Paludisphaera rhizosphaerae: one gene and its partners. Each later gene encodes a partner of the first gene's protein in a complex. Links are inferred from orthologs where the notes say so. Each region holds a gene or a part of one and is shown in the gene's direction. Other genes may lie near its edges. The genes, in order: accD, G5C50_RS07790 and accB.

Region 1 (2,998 bases):
CCCGAGCGGGCCGGCTGAGAACCTTGTCAGAATTGATCCTGGATGGTAGAACGAGACGATACGATGAGGTGCGAAGCCCCGTCAAATTGAAGGCTCAGCCTGCGAACACGGCGACCTACTTGCGGGCTCGCCGTCCAGAAGACACCAGCCCTCCACCCTCCCGCCGGCCGCGCGAAGGGCCTCCGATTGACGGGAGGACCCGACGTCGCTTCCGTCGCCCCGGGCCGATTCACGACGAGTAACGATGGCCGCGTTGATGTCATCGCAGGTTTTGCTCATCCGCCCCGGCGCGACGCTCTACGACGAGCAGAACCGCGTCCAGGGCGTTCTCGACATCCCCCTCAGCGAACAGGGCCGCTCCGAGGTCGACCGGCTGGCCGAGCGCCTCGCCGCCCGTGGAGACGCTCCTCGCCTGGCGGCCCTTTACTGCGGGCCGGGGGAGAGCGTGGTTCGCACGGCCGAGATCGTCGGTAAGGCGTTGGGGCTGCGTCCCAAGCGGATCGATGAGTTCCGCAACCTCGACCAGGGGCTCTGGCAGGGCCTCCAGATCGAGGAGATCCGCCGTCGAAACACTCGCCTCTTCCGGCAGTGGATCGACGATCCTCGGACCATTCGACCACCCCAGGGCGAGACGATCGAGGAGGCGATGGAACGCGTCCGGGCGGCCTTCCGCCCTCTTTTCCGCCGCCACCAGTCCGAGGCGTTCGGGCTGGTCGCCGGCGAGCCGCTGGGCCGCCTGATCGCCGCTTACCTGAAACGCGTCCCCCGACTCCAGCTCGACGAATTCCTCCCCTGTTGCGGCTTCGAGCGGATCGAGGTCCACGCCGACGTCCTCGGCGGCAACGGCTCCTCTTGACAAGATCGCCCCGCCGGTGTGACCTGGGGGCTCCCCTGCACCGTTCCTACAGGAGTAAGATCGCCCATGGCCGCCAAAGGAGGACCCCTGCACGCCTGGCATGGGCATTTCGAAGCCAAGCGCGTCCCCGAAGGCGTCTGGATGCGCTGCGACGGCTGCGGCGCGACCCTCTTCCGCAAGCAGGTCGAGCAGAACCTCAGCGTCTGCCCGGAATGCAACCACCACATGCCCCTGACGGCTCAGGACCGCATCCGCCAACTCCTCGACACCGACACCTTCGAGGACTGGTTCTCCGACCTCAAGCCGGCCGACCCTCTGGAGTTCGACGACCGCCGGCCTTACCCCGAACGGGTCAAGGCCGAGCAAGCGCGGACCGGGCTCAACGAGGCCGCACTTGTCGGCCAGGGCTTCATCAAGGGCCGCCGCATCGTCTTCGGCATCACCGACAGCGGCTTCATCATGGGGAGCATGGGCTCGGTCGTCGGCGAGAAGCTGACCCGCGCCGTTGAGGAGGCCACTCGCCAGAAGCTGCCGCTGGTGATCGTCTCCGGCTCCGGCGGCGGGGCCCGGATGCACGAGGGGATCTACTCCTTGATGCAGATGGCCAAGGTCTCCACGGCTCTGGGACGCTATCGCTCTGCGGGGGGCCTGTTCATCAGCGTCCTGACCCATCCCACAATGGGAGGGGTCGCCGCCAGCTTCGCCTCGCTGGGCGATATCATCATCGCCGAACCGAAAGCCCTCATCGGCTTCGCCGGCCCCCGGGTCATCGAGCAGACCGTGCGCGAGCGACTCCCCGAGGGCTTCCAGACCAGCGAGTTCCACCTCCAGCACGGCTTCGTCGATCGGATCGTTCATCGCCGAGACCTCAAGAGCCTGATCGCCCAGCTCATCGACTTCACGACAGCCTGACAGTCTTCCCCCCCTTGCCGTCCTGTCCGAGCAGGTCGAGCAACAGGTTGTCGTGCGGGTAAGGATGGCCGAGGTACTGGCGGAAGCCCTCGGCCTTATCGACGCCGATCTCCTTCCCGCGGACCTCGCCCCAGCGCTTCTGGCTCTCCAGGTACTCGTCGATCCCGTGCTGCCGCAGCAGCCACTCCCGCTGGCTGGCGTGGCAGGCGAGCATTTCACGCTTGGTCTCGAAGACGTCGGTCACGTCGACGTGGAAGGCCACCGGCAAGGGGCGACCGTCGCGGTCGATCCCTTCCAGTGAGTCGACGAAATACAGGTGGGGGATGTAGTCGATCGCCTTCGCCGGCTCCCACTGCCGGGTCGCGTAGTTCGGACAACCGGCCGCGAAGCAGGCGTCGCGAACCAGCAGGCTGGTCATCTCGTGGTCGCAGAGGTAGTCGACCGGCGGAGCAGTCAGGATCACGTCGGGCCGAATCCGCCGAACGGCCTCCGTCACGCGCCGTCGCGACTCGTCGTCGTTAAAGATGGCCAGGTCCCGGAATTCCAGGCAGAGATACTCGGCCCCGATCAGGTCGGCCGCCGCCTTGGCCTCGGCGCGGCGGATGGCGGCGATCGCCTCGCAATCGTGCTCGGCGCTGCCGCAATCGCCCGGAGTCATCGTGGCGATCGTCACAGCGTGGCCACTCTTTAGGAGCAGAGCCAGAGCCCCCGCACACTGAAATTCGACGTCGTCGGGATGGGCGTGGATGGCCAAAATGCGCTTTTGTGTGTGCATCGGTGATGGGTCCGAATCCGTCGGCGGTGGAAAAAAGAACCGGCTCAGGGTACCCCAGGGAGTACGCCTAAAGCAAGAATCGGGATGATGTTGCGCTCCAATTCAGAAGTCCGTGCAAGGGATGGATGGGTTGTAGCCGAAAAATGTATTGGCGTGCGCTAGACGACCGCTGTACATTACCCACAAAGGGCCAGGTAGTGATCGCCCGTCCGCTGCGCTTATTTCCATGCCCCGACGGGCTGCCCGGCCGTCTTGCGACCCCACCCGAACGGAGCCCACCATGGCCGACCTCGACTCGCTCACATCGCGGCAACGCGAGATCTACAGCTTCATCAGGAGCAAGATTCAAGGACGAGGCTACGGTCCCACGGTGCGGGAAATCGGTCTTCATTTTCAGATCAAGAGCCCTAACGGCGTGATGTGCCACCTGAAGGCACTGCAGAAGAAGGGCTTGA
Region 2 (3,050 bases), on another replicon or contig:
TGCTCCATGCCGGCTCCACCGCCCTGGTCATGGAGGTCGTCGATGACTCCACCCATCGTCGCCTGGCCGTAAAACAACTTGCTCCCTCACGTTGCGACGACTCGTCCGAACGCCGCAAGTTCGCCTTCGAGGCCAAGGTCGGGCTTGATCTGCATCACCCCAACCTGATCCGAGTCCTGGAGTACGTCCCCGACCGCGAGCCTTACTTCGTCATGGAGTACTTCCAGGCCCCCAACCTAAAGCTTCCCCTGGTGAAGCCCACGGCCTACCCCATGCCGAAGGACCATCTCCACAAGATCATCCGCCAGGCCGCCACCGGACTGGCCTACATGCATGACAAGGGTTGGGTCCACCGCGACGTGAAGCCGGAGAACATCCTGGCCAACGCCGCCGGCGAAGTCCGGGTGATCGACTACAACATCGCCCTGAGGGCTCGTTCCGGCCTGGCTCGGCTCTTTTCCGGCAAGGTTCCTCGCCAGGGGACGGGGACCTACGTGGCCCCGGAGCAGATCCGCTGCGAGTCCCCCGCACCAACGGCTGACATCTACAGCTTCGGCTGCACCTGCTACGAGCTGACCTGCGGACGGCCTCCGTTTCGGGCCAACTCTCAGCAAGAGCTGCTGAGCAAGCATCAGCGCGAGCGGCCCATACCGCTCTCCTCGCGCGACGAACAGATCACCCCTGAGTTCAACGACCTGATCATGCGGACGCTCCGCAAGCAGCCCGAAGAACGCCTTGCGACCCTTCACGAGTTCCTGACCGCCTTCCGGAATATTCGGATTTATCGAAACGACCCCGATCCGCAAGCCGATAATCAGTAAGAGCCGTATCGCGGATCGATCGAAAGTCCGACGCCCGCCCGTTCCCGAGGATCATGCCCGCCATGCGCAGCGCCCACGAACAGCGACTCCCCTTCGAAGCCCCCATCTACGAGATGGAGCAGCGGCTCGTCGACATGGAGACGCAGTACGCCAAGAACCGCGCCGGGGGCGAAGGCTCGAAGGTCGGCGACCAGATCCGCCTCCTCCGCCGCGAATTGGCCGGGCTGAAGCGTGAGATCTACTCGCAACTGGACCCCTGGCAGACGGTGCAGGTCTCGCGGCATCCCCAGCGACCCCAAACGCGCGACTACATCGACCTGATCTTCGACCAGTTCCTGGAGCTGCACGGCGACCGGGCCATCGGCGACGACCAGGCCATCGTCACCGGTCTGGGCTACCTGGACGACATGAAGGTCATGTTCATCGGCCACCAGAAGGGGAAGAACCTGGCCGAGCGCACGGCCTGCCACTTCGGCTGCGCCCACCCCGAAGGCTATCGCAAGGCGCTCCTGAAGATGCGGTTCGCCGAGAAGTTCGGCCTGCCGATCGTCACCTTCATCGACACCCCCGGCGCCTATCCGGGGATCACGGCCGAGGAGCGCGGGCAGGCCGCGATCATCGCCGAGAATCTGATGGAGATGTCGGGCATCAAGACGCCCATCGTCTGCGTGGTGATCGGCGAGGGGGGGTCGGGAGGCGCGCTGGGGATCGGCATCGGCGACCACCTGGGGATGCTGGAGCACACGTACTACTCGGTCATCAGCCCCGAGGGCTGCGCCACGATCCTCTGGAAGGGGGCCGAGCACGCCCCCAAGGCGGCCGCCGCGCTGAAGTTCACCAGCCGCGACCTTCTCCGCTTCGGGATCATCGACGAGGTCGTGCAGGAGCCCCTCGGCGGCGCCCACCGCGACCACGCCGAGATGTCCGCCAACCTCAAGCAGTTCCTCCTCAGGAACCTCCGCAAACTCGTCGGCGTGCCGAAGGACGAGCTCCTCGACCGCCGCTACGAGAAGTACCGCAAGATCGGCGTCTTCCTCGACCAGGCCGCCGACGCCGAAGCCTCCGAGACGCTCCGCAACGGCCACGCCTCGGCTGTCTGAGGCGACGGTCCCTGACATCACATCAAGGTGCGACGATGGCCGCCGCAAAGCGCAAGGGGCTCTCCGTCGAGGACCTGATGGTTTTTACCGCGACGGCGGCCGTCGTCCTGTCCTTGATCCCGCAACCATCGGCGCCGCACCGAAGGTCGGAGGCGCCGTTCATCGCCTGGTGCCTCCTGCCGATCCCCGTCTTCGCGACGAGATGGTATCGCAGAGCTCGCCCAGTCCTGGTCCGTCGCCTGGGAGTTAGAGGAACGGCCCCCGGGGATCTCGACGACGAATTTGAGATTTCGTCACCCTTCCCGAAGGTCGAGATCCAACCTCGGTTGTTCGACGAACTGGTCGGGAACCTCTGGGACGCGCTCGGGGTGATCTGGATCGTCGCCTCGTTGCTCACTCTCATTCCACCAGTCGGGGAGATCATCATAGGCCTGGGATTCATGTGTCTCGGGACTTTGGCGACGATCCTCCTCCTCAGCGTCCTCGATCGAAACGCCCTCCCCTTCCTGCTGGTCGGGGCCTATGTGATCGGGGGGATCTTGGTAGCCGTCCTGACCGATCAGTGAGATTCACCTACGCGTCTTCTTCGATCAACAATTGTCTCAATCCGGCCGGAGCATTTTTGAGCAAACGGCCTCAGCGGCGAATGAAATCCTTGCCTCCTCAACGTCCTCTCCTCATCGCATTCCTCGGCTTCGGCATCGCCTGCGGCGGTCCCGTGCCCGATGACGACCCGCCACGCCCGACGCCCGGCCTGGAGCTTCGCGACGAGGACTACGCCCAGGCCCGCGCCGGCTTCGCGACCAAGCTCGTCCGCCACGGGCCGTCGCCCGCGCCGAGCAATCCCGCCGCGACGCCGCCCGACGCCGTGGCTGTCGAATACCAGTCTGGCGACCTGCGGCTCCAGGCCTATCGAAACCAAAGGTCAGGCGACGGCGCGAAGCGACCGGCGGTGTTGTTCCTGCACGGCGGCTTCGCCTTCGGCGACGGCGATTGGGAGATGTCCCAGCCGTTTCGCGACGCTGGGTTCGTTGTGATGACGCCCCTCCTGCGCGGGGAGAACGGCCAACCGGGAGACTTCAGCCTCTTCTATAACGAGGTGGACGACGTCCTGGCCGCGGCCGAGACG
Region 3 (2,942 bases), on another replicon or contig:
GCTTCACCGGCGATTCCTCCTACCTCCTCGTCGGCCGCGACGGCCGCGACATGGTCCTCTCGGACGGCCGATTCACGACCCAACTGGAACAGGAATGCCCCGGCCTGGAAGCCTACATCCGGCCCAACGTCCAACCGATGACCAAGGCGGTCGCCGAGATCGCCGAGAAGCTCCGGCTCCCCTCGCTCGGATTCGAGGCCTCCCACCTCAGCGTCGCGGATTTCGAGGCCGTCAAAGGCGAACTCAAGTCGACGAGCCTTGCCCCGACGACCGGCCTGGTCGAAAAGCTCCGGCAGATCAAGGACAATGAGGAAGTCGGCCTGATCCGCGAGGCCGTCGCCATCGCCCAGGACGCCTTTTTAAGACTCAAAAGGGAATTGAAAGCCGGAGAGACGGAGAAGGAGGCGGCCGACCGCCTGGAAGCCCACATGCGAGCCCTGGGGGCGACGGGGACGAGTTTTCCGTCGATCGTCGCGGTGGGGGTGCGGGCCGCCCTTCCTCATGCGCGGCCGACTTCGGAGACCCGAATCGGCGACGACGATTTCGTCCTGATCGACTGGGGGGCCTGCGGCCGATCCTATAAGAGCGACTTGACGCGGGTGGTTGTAACCGGTAACGTCACACCGAAATTCGAAGAGGTCTATGGGGTCGTTCTTGAGGCTCAGAAACGGGCCGTCCAGGCGATCCGCCCCGGTGTCAAGGCCCAGGACGTGGACGCCGAAGCCCGCTCGTACATCGAGCAAGCGGGGTTCGGCCGTTTTTTTGACCATGGCCTGGGCCACGGGATCGGCATGGACGTCCACGAGGGGCCCCGCCTCCGCCGGGAGTCGCCGACGATCCTGGAGCCCGGGATGGTCGTGACCGTCGAGCCCGGCATCTATCTGCCCGAGTGGGGCGGCGTCCGGATCGAGGACGACGTCCTGGTGACGCCGGACGGCCGCGAGGTTCTGTCGAGTCTCCCCAAGGAACTCGACTCCGTGCGGGCTTGACGCCGTCCGCCGCGACGAATCGGGCGAGACCGGAAGTTCGGGCCGTCCCGTAGTCGGGAATGAGCGACCCGCGCCGCCAAGAAGGTGGACGGCGGCGATCCGAGACCAAGAGGAGTGGAGCGAAGGTATGGCCGAGCAGGGTCCCGAGGTGAGAAGCGGCGAGCCGCTGGATGTTAAGAAAGTCCACCATCTCGTCAAGCTGATGAAGAAGTACGACCTGAGCGAGGTGGAAATCACCGACGGCCCGTACAGCGTCCACCTGCGGCGTCGGGGCGCCGAGACGGTCGCGCCCGCCGGCCTCCCCGCCTATCCGGCCGCCTACGCCCCGGCTCCGGCTCCCGTCGCCCCGCCGGCCGCTCCGACGACCGCCGCCCCTTCCGAACCGGCCGCTGGGCCGAAGACCATCGTCATCGAGAGCCCGATGGTGGGCACGTATTACTCGTCGGCCTCGCCCGACGCCCCGCCGTTCGTCTCGGTCGGCTCGGTCATCCAGTCCGCGACGACCCTCTGCATCATCGAGGCCATGAAGGTCTTCACCGACATCCCCGCCGGCGTCTCGGGGACGATCGCCGAGATCCTCGTGAAGAACGGGCAGCCGGTCGAGTTCGGCCAGCCCATGTTCCGCGTCGTCCCCGCCTGATCAGCCCGTCCCGTCGACCGAGGTGGTGAAGTCCGATGTTCCAGAGGATACTGGTCGCCAATCGGGGCGAGATCGCGCTGCGGGTCATCCGGGCGTGCAAGGAGCTGGGGGTCGAGGTCGTCGCGGTTTATTCCCAGGCCGACCGCGACGCCCCCTACCTGGAGCTGGCCGACCGCGCCATCTGCATCGGCAAGGCGGCATCGGTGGACAGCTACCTGAACATCCCCCGGCTGATCGCCGCGGCCGAAGTCGCCGACGTCCAGGCGATCCACCCCGGCTACGGGTTCCTCAGCGAGAACCCCCAGTTCGCCGAGATCTGCCGAAGCTGCAACTTCGAGTTCATCGGCCCGCCGCATGAGGCGATCCGCAAGATGGGCCTGAAGACCGAGGCCAAGGTGATCGCCTCCCAGGCGAAGGTCGCCAGCGTGCCTGGCTCCGACGGCGCCATCGACTCCGAGGCCGAGGCGATCCGCGTCGCCAAGTCGATCGGCTTCCCGGTGCTGATCAAGGCCGCGGCCGGCGGCGGCGGCAAGGGGATGCGCGTCTGCCGCGACGAGGCGTCGCTGCCGAGCTCGATCCAGGCCGCCCGCAACGAGGCCCAGGCCGCGTTCAAGAACCCGTCGATCTACCTGGAGAAGTACATCGACCGCCCCCGGCACGTCGAGGTCCAGATCCTCGCCGACCTGCACGGCAACGTCGTCCACTGCTGGGACCGCGACTGCTCCCTCCAGCGCCGGCATCAGAAGCTCGTCGAGGAGGCCTCCGCCGCCCTGCCGATGGAGGTCCGCGAGAAGCTCGGCGAGGCCGCCGTCCGGCTGGCGAAGGCCGTCGGCTACACCAACGCCGGCACCTGCGAGTTCCTCGTCGACTCCGAGAACAACTTCTACTTCATCGAGGTCAACGCCCGGATCCAGGTCGAGCACCCGGTCTCCGAGGAGATCACCGGCATCGACCTGGTCCAGCAGCAGATCCGGATCGCCGCCGGCGAGCCTCTCCCCTTCCGCCAGGAAGACGTGAAGTCGGAAGGCCACGCGATCGAGGTCCGGATCAACTCCGAGGACCCTGACCACGACTTCCGCCCCTCCGCCGGCCGGATCACCGCGCTGACGGTCCCCGGAGGCCCCGGCGTCCGCTGGGATTCCCACGTCCGCGCCGGCTATTCGGTCCCGCCGAATTACGACTCGCTCGTCGGCAAGCTGATCGTCCACGCCCCTTCCCGCGCCGAGGCCATCGGCCGGATGCGCCGGGCGCTCGACGAGCTGGTCATCGAGGGGGTCAAGACGACCATCCCGCTGCACCAGCGGATCTTCCGT

What was found.
Region 2: the proteins of accD (region 1) and G5C50_RS07790 are in contact, whole or in part, in a solved structure (PDB 8UXZ), measured with the Escherichia coli proteins. The link is inferred for Paludisphaera rhizosphaerae from one-to-one orthologs.
Region 3: the proteins of accD (region 1) and accB are in contact, whole or in part, in a solved structure (PDB 8UXZ), measured with the Escherichia coli proteins. The link is inferred for Paludisphaera rhizosphaerae from one-to-one orthologs.

What each region holds. Positions count from the first base shown.
Region 1 is NZ_JAALCR010000029.1:23,232-26,229, forward strand. Bases 1-2,845 are described here. They hold accD (acetyl-CoA carboxylase, carboxyltransferase subunit beta), read left to right. Parts: upstream 1-922; coding sequence 923-1,768; downstream 1,769-2,845. Other genes in these bases: G5C50_RS26395 (histidine phosphatase family protein), read left to right, coding at 245-856; G5C50_RS26405 (PIG-L deacetylase family protein), read right to left, coding at 1,755-2,543; lexA (transcriptional repressor LexA), read left to right, coding at 2,824-2,845. Outside these bases: more of lexA, read left to right, coding at 2,846-2,998.
Region 2 is NZ_JAALCR010000005.1:53,331-56,380, forward strand. What follows is about bases 6-2,902. They hold G5C50_RS07790 (acetyl-CoA carboxylase carboxyltransferase subunit alpha), read left to right. Parts: upstream 6-883; coding sequence 884-1,921; downstream 1,922-2,902. Other genes in these bases: G5C50_RS07785 (serine/threonine protein kinase), read left to right, coding at 6-821; G5C50_RS07795 (hypothetical protein), read left to right, coding at 1,957-2,487; G5C50_RS07800 (alpha/beta hydrolase family protein), read left to right, coding at 2,577-2,902. In the rest of the region: more of G5C50_RS07785, read left to right, coding at 1-5; more of G5C50_RS07800, read left to right, coding at 2,903-3,050. UniProt on the Escherichia coli protein: Component of the acetyl coenzyme A carboxylase (ACC) complex. First, biotin carboxylase catalyzes the carboxylation of biotin on its carrier protein (BCCP) and then the CO(2) group is transferred by the carboxyltransferase to acetyl-CoA to form malonyl-CoA.
Region 3 is NZ_JAALCR010000004.1:83,950-86,891, forward strand. What follows is about bases 84-2,872. They hold accB (acetyl-CoA carboxylase biotin carboxyl carrier protein), read left to right. Parts: upstream 84-1,116; coding sequence 1,117-1,629; downstream 1,630-2,872. Other genes in these bases: G5C50_RS06465 (M24 family metallopeptidase), read left to right, coding at 84-989; accC (acetyl-CoA carboxylase biotin carboxylase subunit), read left to right, coding at 1,665-2,872. In the rest of the region: more of G5C50_RS06465, read left to right, coding at 1-83; more of accC, read left to right, coding at 2,873-2,942. UniProt on the Escherichia coli protein: This protein is a component of the acetyl coenzyme A carboxylase complex; first, biotin carboxylase catalyzes the carboxylation of the carrier protein and then the transcarboxylase transfers the carboxyl group to form malonyl-CoA.